One region of the Sorangium sp. So ce176 genome, then DNA from elsewhere that is predicted to be linked to it. Evidence: riboswitches for the same ligand, from Rfam matches in the RefSeq annotation. Region 1 holds a riboswitch; the other holds the start of a gene.

Region 1 (7,378 bases):
AGCTGGCAAGATACTTATATGACTGATCCGGACATCTGAGTCAAATTTGGTGGCGACCCGCGGCGGGACGGGGTGAGCGGAGCACGGGTCACGCGAGGAGGCGCGCCGGCCTGGCGCCGCGCCTCACTGCATGATGTCGTCGACGAGCCGCGCCACGAGCCGGTCGCCGAGCAGGTGCTCTTCCACGAGGTCCTTCGCGTCCTCCTCGCGGACGCCGCGGTACCAGACCCCGTCCGGGTAGACGGCCACCGTCGGCCCCTCGCCGCAGCGCCCCATGCACGACGTCCTCGTCACGCGGATCTGCTGCTGCTGGCCCGCCTGCTTCAGGCGCCGGCGCAGCGCCTCGAGCAGCGCCAGGCTGCCGCGGTCCACGCAGTCGGCGTTGCCGCAGACGAGCACGTGCTTGCGCAGCGAGCGGTGCGCGTGCGGGTGGTTCGACGCCTGCGTGTGCGTCAGCGTGTGGCGGACGCTGTAGAGCATCGCCTTCAGCCCGCCGACCTCGCGCGCGAGGCCCGGCAGGGCCGTGCGGTACATGCATGTGTCGCAGGGGAGGGGCGCCTCGCCGGCGAGCGCCTGGCGCGCGCGCTCGTCGATGAGCCCGGACAGCGCGCTCGACCGGCCGAGGTGCGGCGCGAGCGACGCGCGGATCCACGGGTACGTCGCCGAGAAGCGGTCGACCTGCTCGGCGAGCCTGGTCATGAGCCGCCCGGCGAAGAGGAAGTAGGGGACGACAACGACGCGCTCGGGCCGCTGGCGCGCGACGCGCTCGAGCGTCTCCTCGACCGAGGGCCGGGTGATGCCGATGAAGGTCGGCTCGACGAGCTGGAGCCCCCGGCCCTCGCCGATGAGCCGCGCCATCTTGCAGAAATCGCCGTTCGCGTCCGGGTCGCTGGCCCCGCGCCCCACCACGACGAGCGCCGTCCGGGCGCGCGCCGCCGGCTCCTCCGGCAGCACGGACGCCGCCCGCTCGAAGGCGATCTCCGCGAGCGCCGGGTGCACGCCGAGGGGCCGCGCCGCGGAGAAGCGCACGCCCGGGAAGGCGGCCCGCGCCTGCTCGAGCGCGAGCGGGATGTCGTTCTTCACGTGCCCCGCCGCGAACAGGAAGAGCGGCACGACGGCCACCCGGGACACCTGCGCCGCGAGCGCCGCGAGCGCGTCGGCGAGGTGCGGCGTCGCGAGCTCGATGTAGCCGTGCTGCACGACGAGCCCGGGCCGCGCCGCGCGGTGCTCGGCCACGAGCGCCTCGAACTCGGCGTTCGACGCGGCGTCGCGGCTGCCGTGGCCGATCAGCAGGAGCCCTTCGTCATGCATGCGAGCGCCTCCTCCAGGGTGAGCGGAAGTCCTGCGCGGCCGCGCGGCTCGGCCGGGGTCATCCGGGTCCAGAGCTCCGCGACCCACGGCCGCCGCAGGCGCGCCCGCGCGAGCAGCTCCCCCCGCGCGAACACCTCCCGCGGCGGCCCGTCCGCGAGGACCTGCCCGTCGCCGAGCAGGACCGCGCGCGTGGCGAAGAGCGGCACGAGATCGACAGCGTGCGTCGCGGTGACGAGCGTGGTCCCCTGCTGCTCCGAGAGCGCGCGCAGCGTCCGGCACAGGGCGAGCTCGCCCTCGGGGTCGAGCCCCGCGGTCGGCTCGTCGAGCAGCAGCACGCGCGGCTGCATCGCGAGCATCCCGGCGATGCACGCGCGCTTGCGCTCGCCGAAGCTCAGCGCCTCGATCGCGCGATCGGCGAGGTGCGCGATCTGCACGGCGGAGAGCGCCGCCTCCGCGCGGCGCCGCGCCTCGGGCGCCGGCAGGCCGAGGTTGCGCGGGCCGAACAGGACGTCGTCGAGGAGGGTCGCGCCGAGGAGCTGGTCGTCCGGGTCCTGGAGCACGAGCGCGGCGCCCGCGGCGACGGCGTCCGACGGCGAGCTGACGCGGCGGCCCGCGATCTCGACGCCGCCGCCGGGCGCGGGGAGGAGCCCGACGAGCGCGCGGAGCAGCGCTGTCTTGCCGGCGCCGTTGCCGCCGAGCACCGCCACGGACTCGCCCTCGGCGACGTCGAGGCGCACGTCGCGCAGCACGGCCGCGCCGCCGCGGTAGCCGATCGCCGTCGCGCGCATCGCGATCGCCGGCGCGCGCAGCGCGATCGCGCTCACCCCGCGCCTCCCGCGGCCACGCAGAGCGTCAGCGCCAGGGCGGCGGCGGCGGCGAACGCGAGGTTCGCCGCGGGCGCGCTCGCGCGGCGGTCGGCGACCGGGAGCTTGCCCCGGTAGCCGCGGAGCTGCATCGCGACGGCGGCGTGCTCGGAGCGCTCCAGCGTCCGGAGCGCCACGACGCCGGCGACAGCGCCGGCCGAGCGCGCGGCGGCGGCCGGCCGCCTGAACCCGCCGCGGAGGGCGGCGGCGCTCCACGCGCTGTCGGCCGCGCGCTGCAGCACGCCGGCGAAGCGCCGCGCCAGCGCGAGCAGCTCGACGAGCGCCGCGGGCGCGCCGAGCCCGGCAAGGGCCGCCTCGATCTCGGCGGGGGCGGCCGCGCGGGAGAGCCACTTGAGCACCGCGGCCGCCGCGAGGACGCGCGCGCCGATCGCCGCGGCGCGGCGGGCGCCCTCGCGCGTGACCGCGTCGAGCGGGAACGCCGCGCCGGCGAGCAGCGGCTCGCCCGGGGTGAGCGCGAGCGCGAGCGCCGCCGCGAGGCCGCCGATCCACGCGGCGGGCGCGAAGGCGCGGAGGATCTCGCCCGCGGTCAGGCCCTGGAGCCGGAGGGCGGCGCACGCGAGGACGAGCAGCGCGGCCGGCGTCCAGGGCGAGCGCGCGCCCGCGGCGACGCAGCACGCCGCCACCGCGGCCCCGAGGCGGAGCCTGGCGTCCACGTCGCGGAGCCGGCCGCGGGGCGGCGCGGGCGGGTCACTCCGCACGGAGCCCGTCGCCGCCGGCCCTGGCGGCGGGCTGATCGGCGCGCTCCACGAAGAGCACGCGCGAGAAGTAGCCGAGGGCGAAGCCGGCGAGGAGCCCCGCCCAGAGGAACGCGAAGAGGAGGAGGTCGCCCTCCAGGCCGAAGACCGGCCCCGTGTCGTGGCGCCCTGCGTCCTCGGCGACGCGGCGGACCACGGCCTCGTCGACGCCGTCCCAGGACGCGTTGCCGCACCCGGCGAGCCAGAGCGCCGCGGCGAGCGGCAGCGCGGCGCGCCGGAGCGCCGCGGCGAGCGCGGCCGGCCGGCGCGGCACCGGGGGCCGGGTCACGACGCCCCCGCGGCGAGCGGGACGACCCGGAGCCGCTCCAGGATGTCGGGCCGCCGGGAGCGCAGGAAGACGAGGGCCCCGGCTGTCATCGCGCCCTCGAGGAGGCCGAGCGGGAGCTGGGTGGGGACGAAGGCGAGCGCGACGGCCGTGAACATCGATGTCACCGACCCCTCGCCCGCGAGCCCGAGGGCGAGCTCGAGCGCCGTTGTCGCGTACGTCGCCCAGTCCGACGTCACGCCGGCGAGGAACCCCGCGACCCACAGGTTCGCGCCGCAGCGCCGCGCGAGCCGGAAGGCGAGGTACCCGGTGAAGGCGCCCGCGATGCCCATCGACGCGACGTCGGCGCCGAGCGTCGTGAGCCCGCCGTGCGCGAGGAAGAGGGCCTGGATGAGGAGCGCCACCACGGTGACGAGGACGGCCATCCAGGGCCCGATGAGCACCGCGGCGAGCCCGGTGCCGCACGGGTGGGAGCACGTCCCGGCGGTCGGCACCGGCACGGGCATGCACGAGATGGCGAAGACGGCGGCGGCGACGAGGCCGACGAACGGCTTGTAGAAGGCGTCCTGCTGGGTGCGCTGCCGGAGCAGGTGGAGGGCGATCGCGACGAAGGGCAGGGCGATCGCGGTCCAGACCGCGCACCACCCGAGCGGCAGGACGCCCTCTGCGAGGTGCATCGCGACCGCGGGCCTCGCCGCGAGCGACGCGGCAAGGAACGCGGTGAAGAGAACGACAGGACGGCCGGGAAGACCGATGTTGGCGTGCCGGGTGAAGTCCGCACCCGAACGCCACGAAGACGTGCGCAAGCTGCACCTCGTGGGACTCGGGTAGGTCTCCCGGCTCATGGGTTCGGGGAGCTGTTCGAGCTCCCGGCGCTGCGTCCACCTTCCCAGGTCTCTTCAGGAGGCCCAGTGGTCTTCGGATGCAGCTCCCCATTCACGGTGGCGGGACCGCGCCGGATTCGCACCGGCTTCCCTGTTATGCCCCTGAGGGCACCCGAGGAAATGGATTGTCAGAGGGGTGCTCGGTAGTCCCGTTTCGCGCCCGGCGTCAAGGAGGTCGCGCCGCGCCCTCGCCGTCCAGCCCGCCCTGTGCCGTCCGGGCCCTCGTCCGAGGGGCCGGCGCTCTTCGTCTGTGCTCGTGCTCGCCTTCCCACCGCGTCGCGCCCCGCGTCCCCGCGAGCGGACGGTCCGGTGCCGCCGTTGTGCGCCGCGCGCGCGATGTTCCGCCCGCCGAGCAGCCAGGCGGCGTCAGGGAGCGAGCTCTCCTTAAATCGATCAACGCAGCGCCAGGGGTCGAGAAATTGACCGAGACGCACGACCCGAGGGCGATTGGTCACGTTCTACCCTTCGTGCTTCCGCGGTAAACACACTTTACTTACGCCTCGCCTGGACGCTGCTTGCTCGGCGCCCACCTGGGAGCGCGCTCCCAGCGACGTTTTTGCGGGTTCGGCCGTGGGCTCCGGTACGTTTCTCCTGGCAAGCCTCCTTGGTTCGTCCTGGCTCTTTACTTACATAAGCCCATGTCCAGCGCCTGCCGTGCTGCGTCGTGCTGAGCGCGGATTGACGAGGCGAGCGGGCTTTGGTGTTCTTTTTCTCGGAGCCCGAAGAGCTCGTCGCGTCGAATGCTGTCTCTCGTGGATGGGTATGCCCGGCTCGGACGTGCATTCCATGAATTCGGGCGTGTGCGCGTCCGCGCGTCCGCCTGGCTGCCTTCGTGGCGTGTTCGTGGCGTGATCGATTCGCGCATCGGCGCGCACGCCTTGCACTTTGTTATCGACAGCGGGCTCTCGGGTGCCACACTCCGAGCACCGCATGCGCACCGGCGCGGCCCCCCAGCCCGGAGCGCATGCGGTCTTTCTTGTACGCCGCGGCGGACGGTTGGTGTTCCGGCGCGGTTTCCCCGCCGCGCTCATGCTGGGTCCCCCCTCCCGCATGATGCGCGGTCTTTTTTTGTGGGCTGTTTTGGGCTGTTTGTTGATTACTTCCCGGTGAACGCGGCCTGCGATTTCGACAGGAACGCTTTCATACCGATCTTTTGATCCTCGCTGCCGAAGAGCGCGGCGAACGCCTGGGCTTCCAGCTCGTTGGCGGCGGCGAGGTCGAGGCTCTCGCCGCGCAGGAGGACGCGCTTGGCGGCGGCGACGGCGAGCGGCCCGCGCGAGGCGATCTTGAGGGCGGTCTCGCGGGCGCGCGCGAGGAGCTCGGCGGCCGGGAAGACGGCGTTGACGAGCCCGATGGCGAGCGCCTGTTCGGCGGTGATCATGTCTCCTGAATAGACGAGCTCGCGCGCCCGGCCGACGCCGACCCGGCGCAGCAGTCGCTGGGTCCCGCCGAACCCCGGGATGACGCCCAGGTTCACCTCGGGTTGCCCGAGCCTGGCGCCTTCCGCCGCGTAGATGAAGTCGCACGCGAGGGCGAGCTCGCACCCGCCGCCCAGCGCGAAGCCGTTCACGGCGGCGATCACCGGGAACGGCGCCGTCTCGATGAGGTCGGCGAGCCGGTGTCCCGCGTCGGCGAACCGCTTCGCGGCGATGCTGTTCATGGTCGCCATCTCGGCGATATCGGCGCCCGCGACGAACGCCTTGCCGGCGCCGGTGAGCACGACCGCGCGGACCTCGCCGCCCTCGGCGGGCGCGAGGAGCTCCTGGAAGGCGGTGGTGAGATCGCCGAGCACGGCGGGGTTCAGGGCGTTGAGCTTGTCGGGTCGCTGGATGGTCACGGTGGCGACGTGCCCCGCGCGCTCGACGGCGACGAACTGGAGGGTACCGCGAGCAGGGACCCCCGGCTGCTGTTCTTGAGCGGTCATGACCGGTGGTTAGCAGCGCGCCGCGCCGGGGGGAAGCGCGGCCGACCGCCGCGGGAGGCGCCATGTCGCGCCCGCCCGGGCCTGCTATGCTGACGGCCGCGGCCGGTCCGGCGAGCGACCGGTCCGGCGAGCCTGGTCCCGGCGCTCATCGCCCCGAGAACACGAGTCCTGACGCGTCGAAGGCCCTTGTTTCTGGGGCAGGATGGGTCTCGTCAACCATTCTGCGGACTGTGCCATCCTCTGCAGCGATCGCTCGAATCTCAGCCACAAATCTTCCCCGTTCGCGTCATCCGCTGATCTGGAATGGCCGACGCAGCCATTGCCAACCCCCACCCCCCACCGCTCCTGGAGAGAGCCAGCGGGGGAGGGGGCGCCGCGCGGGGGGCCGGCGGGGTAGGGCCCCACAAACCCGAGCGCCGGCCCGCTCCGTGCGACGCCCTCCCGGACCGACCCACCCCTTCCCACGGCAATAGCCCCCCCAGGAGGCGCGAGTTTGTGGGAGGGGCCCCCGCCGGCCCCCCGCGCGGCGCCCCCTCCCCCGCTGGCTCCGCTGCAGGCTCCTACACCGCTGGCTCCGCTGCAGGCACCTACACCGCCCTCCCCGTCTTCTGCCCCTTGTTGTCGTACACGTAGAACCCCCGCCCGCTCTTCTTCCCGTACCACCCCGCCGCCACCAGGTTCCGCAGCAGCGTGGGCGCCCGGTACTTCGAGTCCCCGAACTCCCGGTGCAGCACCTCCGCGATCGACAGCACCGTGTCGAGCCCGATCAGGTCCGCCAGCTCGAGCGGCCCCATCGGGTGGTTCAGCCCGAGCCGCGCCCCCGCGTCGATGTCCTCCGGCGTGGACAGCCCCTCCTGGAGCGCGAAGCACGCCTCGTTGAGGAACGGGATCAGCATCCGGTTCACGATGAACCCCGGCTGGTCCTTCGACGTGATCACCGTCTTGCCGAGCCCCACAGCGAGCGCCCGGACGGCCTCGTACGTCGCGTCCGACGTCTGCACCCCGCGGACGAGCTCGACCAGCTTCATCAGCGGCACCGGGTTCATGAAGTGCATGCCGATGACCAGCTCAGGCCGGCTGGTCACCGCCGCGAGCCGCGTGATCGAGATCGACGACGTGTTCGACGCCAGGATCGCCCCCTTCGGCATCGCCGCGTCCGCGAGCTTGAAAATGCCGCTCTTGACGTCGAAGCTCTCGGTCACCGCCTCGACCGCCAGGTCGACCTCCGACAGCCCGGCGATGCCGTCGGCCACCGCGACGCGGCCGAGGAGCGCCTCCCGCGCCTCCGCGGCCATCTTGCCCTTCTCCACCTGCTTCGCGAGGATCGCGGCGATCTGGGCCTTGCCCGACTCGGC
Region 2 (7,378 bases), 900 kb from region 1:
AGCGCGAAGTTGAGGTACGCGAGCACGTCGGGGAGCCGCTCGGCGCGGGCGAGGCCGCGGGAGAGCAGCGCGCGGTCGCCGGAAGGGCCTGCCTCGAGGGCGGCGACGATCGCGCGCGTGGCGGGGCGCACGGCGAAGGTGAAGCCGAGGGTGCCGGAGAGCGCGAGGAGCGGGACGACCTCGAACCACGCCTGGAACACGACCTGGCTCTGGGTGCGGAGGAACGCGACGGCGAAGAGCAGCATCACGTGCCCGCCGACGATGCCGGCGGCCGTGGCCGACTCCGCGAGCCGCGGCCGGAGCGCCGCGGCGAGGGCGCGCGCGGAGGCGGCCTCGGAGGCGCCGCCGTCGACAGCGTCGGCGCGGAGCAGGGCGCGGTAGATGGCGCGGCGCATGCCGCCGGCCATGACGCCGAAGGCGACCGCCGTGACGAGGAGGCCGAGCCACGCGGGCGGGGTCGCGTGGCCGATCCCGAGCGGGCTGGGCCACGAGGAGGGGGGCGCGGCGGGGGCGCCCCGGCCGGCGAGCGGCAGGACGGCGAGCGGCCAGGAGAGGGTCCGGATCGCCGCCGCGATGGCGAAGCCGCGGTCGCCGCGCCGGACGAGCGCGCCCGAGAGCGCGGTCGACAGGGCCATCGAGGCGAGCAAGAGGATGGCCGGCCACGGCGTGGTGAGGGCCGCGGGGACGACCGCCGAGAGGAACAGGAGCGCGGAGAACAGCTCCCAGCCGTTCGCGACGAGCTCCGCGCGGGCGCGCGGCGTGCGGAGCAGGGAGAGCGGGGGCGGAGGCACGGGCGGGCGGCATGGAAGCCCAGGGCCCGCGCCTTCGCAACGGGCGCGGCGCCGCGCCGCGTCGCTCACCGCCAGTACAGCGTCGCCCGCCCCATCGCGGTGAACGGCCACCCCGGCGAGTAGTGGATCCCGGTGACCGCGGCCGGCTCGTGCGGCAGGCGCGACGCGCTCGCGAACTGGACCTCGCGCCACGTCGCGTCGAGGAGGTTCTGGACGTCCACGGCCACCTCGACGTCCTTCCACCGGAGCCCGGCGTTGGCGTCGATCGACGTGAACCCCTCGGCGGTCAGCGACTCGTCCTCGGTCGCGGGCCGCGCGCCGATCGACTTGACCCGGAGCGCGGCGAACGGCGTGAGCGCGCCGAACGTCGGGCGGACGCCGACCCCGGCGGTCAGCGTCCGCGTCGGCGCGAGGGCCACCGCGCTCCCGTTGCCCGCGTTCGCGCGGAACCGCGCGCGCGTGAAGGTCGCGTCGGCGTCGGCGAAGAGCCAGCTCCCGAGCCTGTAGCGCGCGCCGATCTCGAGGCCGTAGCGCCGCGTCTGCGCCGACGGCTCGGTGACGCCGGCGTCCCCGCTCCAGACCAGCTCGGAGTCGAGATCGAGGAGGAACCCCGCCGCGCTCAGCGTCAGGCCGCGCAGCGGCGTCGCCCTCGCGCCGAGCTCGTAGCCCGTCGCGGGGGTGATGAGCGTCGCCCCGCCCTCGCCCAGCACCACGCCCTGGGCGTCGTTCGAGTGGAAGCCCCGCCCGTAATGCGCGAACAGATCGAGGCCATCGACCGGCGAGACGATCGCCGTGAGCTTCGGGAAGAGCTGCATCTGTCCCCGGAAGCCGCTCGACCGGCTCCCGGTGGTGCCGAGATCCTCGCGCCTGTCGTCCACGCTGACGTCGATCCACTGCCCGCGCAGCCCCGCCACGAGGCGGAGCCAGCGCCGGATCCGGGCGTCCTCCTCGACGTAGACGCCGATCTGGCCCTCGTCGACGTGGGCCCTGCCCCGCTCCTCGAGCCGCTCGCGCGCCTCGTCGTGGTGGAGCGACTTGTCGATCGCGTCGGCGCGGATCTGCGCGCCGAGCGACGTCGTGAGCTTCGCCCCGCGGTACTCGAAGCTCCGGCGCAGCCGGAGATCGGCGCCGCCGACGACGCGGTCGTCGTTCTGCTCGATCTGATCGCCGTGGACGGGGTCCTCGCTGAAGAACGTGAAGTTCGAGTACAGCGTGAAGCGGTAGCGGACGAGGTACGCCATCGCGCTCAGGTCGGCGTCCCGCCACGCCGTCGTGTACGCGAGGGAGGCCATGTGCCGCTCGGTCGCCCCGCCCTCGGTCGGGTCGACCGAGCCGAAGTGATCGATGCACGGCGGGTCGGAAGCGGGCGGCGGCGGGCCCGGGTGGCCCTGCTCGCCCTCGCCGCACACGGCGCGTGCGGGGATCTGACCGGAGCCGTACCAGGTCGACCCGTAGGACATCCAGGTCATCTGGATCTTCCCGGTCGGGCTGAGATCGTGCGTCGCCCTCAGGTACACGTTGAAGCGCTTGAGCCGCTCCGGGTTCAGGAAGGGCCCGTCGTTCCGGTAGACCTCCGCCGCGGCCACCGCGCGCCAGGCGTCGCCGAGCTCCGGCGAGGCGATCACGAGGCCGCGCCGGATCCCGTACTGGCCCACGCTGAGCTGCGCGTGGCTCTCGTCGAGCTTCTCGGCGAAGCGGAGGTTGACGGCGCCCGCGGTGCCGAAATCGCCGATGCTCGCGGAATAAGGCCCCTTGGCGCCGTCGAGCCCTGTCACGAGCTCCGGGATCACGAAGTAGAGGTCGGTGAACCCGTGCCCGTGGCCGTGGCTGACCATGTTGACGGGGACGCCGTCGACGAAGAAGGCGACGTCGGTCCCGTGGTCCGCGTCGAACCCGCGGAGGAAGTACTGGTTCGCCTTGCCGCCGCCGGCGTGCTGCACGGCGAAGAGCCCCGGGACCGCCTCGACGATGTCGCCCGGCCTCAGCCTCGGCCTGAGCTCGAGCTCGCGGTGCCCGACGGAGACGCGCGAGGCGGCCTCGCTCCCCGGCCTCTCCGCGTGGACGGTGACCTCGATCGGCCCCCCGCCGTCCGCGGGCGCCCCCGCGCTGCCGTCGGAGGGCGCGCCCGCGGCCGCCTCGGGGACCGGAGGCGCCTCGGGGACCTCGCCCTCGGCGCGCGCGAGCCGCGCGGCGGCGAGCGAGATGGATAGCGCGGCGAGCAGGTGTCGTGAAAAGCAGCGTCCGTTCCGCTTCGTGATCGTCGCGCGCAGCATGCGCGTCCTCCTTCGGTGGCGTCGCGCAGGGCGGCTCTGGGCCGCTCGCGCCGGGCACCGCGAGGAAAAGAGGGCATGCCCGTCGCGCGCCGCGCCGGGCCGACCTCTCGCCCCCGCGGACGATCGGGAGATCGCGCGGGGGGCGGGTCGGACTCCGGGACGCGCGCGGACGGCCGCGGCGGCTCGGACCTCTCCGCCTCCCTCGAGGCTCCCAGGTCAAACCGGCGCCAGATGTCTCTCTGTCGCCGGGCGATGGCAGGTCTTCGGGCTTGCGAGCGTCTCGGCCTGGCCGACTTCCTACTGTCCACCGCTTCCCAGCCCTCTCGGGCCAGTGCTCGTCGTGGAGGTCGTTCTCGCTTACCGCTGCGGGGCAGCCCCGGATTCTCACCGGGTTCCCTATTCAGCCTGGGCAAGGGCCCAGGCACCAACGCGGCGCGCACCCTATTGCGGCGCGGTTTCGGCTGTCAATGCTCCCGCTCACCCCGCTCGCTCACCGCGCGCGCGGCCAGGCCGCGCGCGCCGGCCGACCGTTCGGACTCTGGCGAGGATGGGCTCGCTCCTCCGTGGGTCGCGTGCTACACGGCCGCCGCTGTATATGCCGCGTAATGATCTCCGCAACATCGCCATCGTCGCCCACGTCGACCACGGGAAGACGACGCTCGTCGATCACATGCTCCGCCAGTCGGGCGCCTTCCGAGAGAACGAGGTCGTGGCCGAGCGGGTCATGGACTCGAACGACCTCGAGCGGGAGCGCGGCATCACCATCCTCGCGAAGAACACCAGCATCCGGTTCCGCGGGGTCAAGATCAACATCGTCGACACGCCCGGCCACTCCGACTTCGGCGGCGAGGTCGAGCGCACGCTGATGATGGCCGACGGGGCGCTGCTCCTCGTCGACGCCGCCGAGGGCCCGCTGCCGCAGACGCGGTTCGTGCTCTCGAAGTGCCTCCAGCGCGGCTTCCCGCTCATCGTCGTCATCAACAAGATCGACCGCGGCGACGCGCGCGCCCACGAGGTGCTCTCCGAGGTGTTCGACCTCTTCTGCGACCTGGAGGCGAGCGACCCGCAGATGGACTTCGCGACGCTCTACGCCATCGGGAAGCTCGGCCAGGCGAAGCGCGAGCTCGAGCACGAGGCGACGGACCTACAGCCGCTCTTCGAGACCATCCTCGAGCGCGTCCCCGGCCCGTCGGGCGACCCCGACGGGCCTCTGCAGGTCATCGTCTGCAACACGACGCACGACGACTACGTGGGCCGGCTCGCGGTCGGCCGCGTGGTCCGCGGCACGGCCCGGTCCGGCGCCGACGTCGCGCTGCTCGGCGAGGGCGGGCAGTCGCGCGGCTACGTGAAGATGCTCTACGCCTACGAGGGGCTGAAGCGCGTCCCTGTCGAGAGCGCCGTCGCGGGCGAGGTGGTCGCGATCGCGGGGATCGATGCGGTCACGATCGGCGACACGATCGCGGATCTGGGCCAGCCCGAGGCGCTGCCGCGGATCGTGGTCGAGGAGCCGACGATCAAGATGAAGATCGGCGTGAACACGTCGACGTTCGCCGGCAAGAGCAAGCAGTCGAAGTACCTGACGAGCCGCCACCTGAAGGAGCGGCTCGAGCGCGAGGCGATGAAGAACCTCGCGATCCGGGTGGAGCCGACCGAGGTGCCGGACACGTTCGTGGTGCTCGGCCGCGGCGAGCTCCAGCTCGCGATCCTGGTCGAGACGATGCGGCGCGAGGGGTACGAGATGCAGCTCTCGAACCCCGAGGTGGTGACGCGCGAGATCAACGGCGAGGTGATGGAGCCGATCGAGCTCGTCGTCGTCGACGCGCCGGACACCTACGTCGGCATCGTGACCGAGCGCCTCAGCACCCGGCGCGGCCGGATGGTGAAGATGACGAACCCCGGCTTCGGGCGCGCGCGCCTCGAGTTCCGGGTGCCGTCGCGCGGGCTCATCGGCTTCCGCGGCGAGTTCCTGACCGCGACGCGCGGCACCGGCCTGCTCAACACGATGTTCGACGGCTGGGCGCCCTGGGGCGGCCCGATGATGCGCCGCCCGACCGGGGCCATCGTCGCCGATCGCGCCGGCGTGGCGACCCCGTACGCGCTGCACCACCTGCAGCCGCGCGGGATGTTCTTCATCGTCCCCGGCGTCGAGGTCTACGAGGGGATGATCATCGGCGAGCACAACCGGCCGAACGACACCGACGTCAACGTGATCAAGGAGAAGAAGCTGTCCAACGTGCGCAACCACGGCAAGGACGAGAACGTCCTCCTGGCGAGCCCGCGGCTGCTCACGATCGAGACGGCGATGGAGTGGATCGACGGCGACGAGCTGGTCGAGGTCACGCCCGACGCGGTGCGCGTCCGCAAGAAGGTGCTCGCGTGCAACCGCCGGGAGCGCCGCGAGGACGCGATCGAGCAGTCGCAGGCCGTGGAGTGATCGGCGGCGCGCGCGGCGTGGTCGGCGCGGCGCGCGCCCCTGCGCTACCCGAGCCGGTGTAGACTCGCGGCATGAGAACGACGCTGCTCGCGGCGGGCCTGTCTTCGCTCGTCGCGCTCGCGGGAGCGTGCGGCGGGAACGTCGTCGTCGACGCGTCCTCCGGGGGCGACGAGGGGTCCGGGGGCGCCGGCGCGACGGCGGGCGCCGCGTCGGGCCCGGCCGCCCCGTCGAGCGCCGCGTCGGGCCCGGCCGCCCCGTCGAGCGCCGGCGCGGGCCCGCGCTCGTCGAGCGCCGGCGGCGCGGATCCGGTCGAGGCGCAGATGGCCTCATGCGGCGCCTTCTGCGCGCTGTTCGACCGCGCGTGCCCGGCGAACGGCTGCCGCGACGCCTGCGCGGAGCTGCTCACCGCGCCGCGCCCGTGCAACGCGCTGACGGCGCCGTACTTCGACTGCATGAGCGCCGGCATCCAGATCTCGTCGATGACGTCCTGCGAGCAGATCGCGCGCTGGCTCGATCCGCTCTTCGAGTGCCTCGGCTCCAGCGCGTCCGCGTGCGAGACGTCGTTCAAGGACGTCTGCTCGGAGCCGTTCAAGGGCCACCGGGCGTGTCAGCTCGACGGCGCCCCGTAGCCCGGGCGCTCGTCACCTGATCGGCCGCGGGCGCGGCTCGGGCCGGAGGGCGCGCCGCAGCGGGGCGAGCGCGTCGACGACGAACGCGACGAGCGCCTTCACGCGCGGCACCGCGCGCGCGTCCCGGTGCACCCCGAGCCACAGCGCGCGCTCGGGCGGCGGCGAGGGAGGCGAAAGGAGGCGCAGGCCCGGCGTCGCGTCGCCCAGGTAGCGCGGCAGGCAGGCGAGCCCGACGCCGGCGGCGCCCATCGTCGCCTGGGCCTCGCGGCCGTTGGTGCGGGCGGCGACGCGGGCCTTCCCGGCGACGGCGCCGAGCCAGGGCAGGTCGGCGACGGCCGGCGGTTCGTCGCTCATCGTGACGAGGGCGTGGCCCTCGCACTGCCGGTCGAAGTCCGGCGGGCCGCGCTCGGCGAGGTAGGTCTCCGACGCGTAGAGGCCGAACCCGATCCGCGCCACCTCGCGCTGGAACACCTCGTGGTGCTCGAACGCCGCGGGGCGGAGGGCGATGTCCGCTTCCCGCCGCGGCAGGCTCAGCCAGCGCGCGTCCGCGATGAGGTCGACGGAGATGGCCGGGTGCCGCGCGAGGAACGGGACGAGCAGCGGCCCGAGGACGCGCACGGCGAGCCACTCGGACGCCGTGACGCGCAGCTGGCCTCTCAGGCCCGCGTCGCGCCCGCCGGCGGCGAGCTCGGCGGCGAGGGCGCCCTGCTCCATGCGCTCGGCGTGCCCGAGCACGCTCTCGCCCGCGGCCGAGAGCGCGAATCCGGACGGCGAGCGCAGAAAGAGCTTTGCCCCGAGGCGCCGCTCGAACGCCTCGAGGCGCCGCCCCACGGTCGGCTGCGTGACCTTCAGCGCGCGCGCGGCGGCGGAGAGGTTGCCGTGCCGCGCGACGGCGAGGAAATAGCGCAGGTCGTCCCAGTCGAGCATGGCTCCGGCGCGGGGCGCTGCTGCCGGAGAGCGCTCCACGTCATGCAAGGATGCATGGCGAGTATACGGCGATGGCGGATCCCCGGGCAACGGCGGGGCGCGCATGCTCGGCGCGCGCTCTCGTGATCTCGAAACATTCGATTCCAATCACCCGATCGAGGCCCGCATGCTTTCACGTCGCCGTGAGTTTCTCGACCTCGTCGCAGGGGTCGCCGCAACAGGACTCCTGGGCTCGGCCCCGCTGGCCATGACCGCCTCGTGCGCCGCGGAGGGCGGTCCTGCGCGGCCGCCGCCGGTGTCGCCCCCGACGATCGGGGCCATCGC

The links. Region 1 has a riboswitch for cobalamin ahead of WMF42_RS01565 (energy-coupling factor ABC transporter permease). Riboswitches for the same ligand answer to the same signal wherever they lie in the genome.
Region 2: another riboswitch for cobalamin. It lies ahead of WMF42_RS04835 (TonB-dependent receptor); the one in region 1 lies ahead of WMF42_RS01565 (energy-coupling factor ABC transporter permease).

The regions. Positions count from the first base shown of each region.
Region 1 covers NZ_CP150371.1:401,807-409,184, forward strand. Annotated here, with positions in the region: gene WMF42_RS01540 (TetR/AcrR family transcriptional regulator) at 1-9, opposite strand, end outside; gene WMF42_RS01545 (CbiX/SirB N-terminal domain-containing protein) at 124-1,311, opposite strand; gene WMF42_RS01550 (energy-coupling factor ABC transporter ATP-binding protein) at 1,287-2,135, opposite strand; gene WMF42_RS01555 (CbiQ family ECF transporter T component) at 2,132-2,848, opposite strand; gene WMF42_RS01560 (hypothetical protein) at 2,883-3,218, opposite strand; gene WMF42_RS01565 (energy-coupling factor ABC transporter permease) at 3,215-3,892, opposite strand; cobalamin riboswitch at 4,025-4,230, opposite strand; gene WMF42_RS01570 (enoyl-CoA hydratase/isomerase family protein) at 5,196-6,023, opposite strand; gene WMF42_RS01575 (3-hydroxyacyl-CoA dehydrogenase family protein) at 6,611-7,378, opposite strand, start outside.
Region 2 covers NZ_CP150371.1:1,299,476-1,306,853, reverse strand. Annotated here, with positions in the region: gene WMF42_RS04840 (ATP-binding protein) at 1-791, opposite strand, end outside; gene WMF42_RS04835 (TonB-dependent receptor) at 857-3,064, opposite strand; cobalamin riboswitch at 3,302-3,508, opposite strand; gene typA (translational GTPase TypA) at 3,612-5,498, shown strand; gene WMF42_RS04825 (hypothetical protein) at 5,570-6,127, shown strand; gene WMF42_RS04820 (LysR family transcriptional regulator) at 6,140-7,054, opposite strand; gene WMF42_RS04815 (haloacid dehalogenase type II) at 7,302-7,378, shown strand, end outside.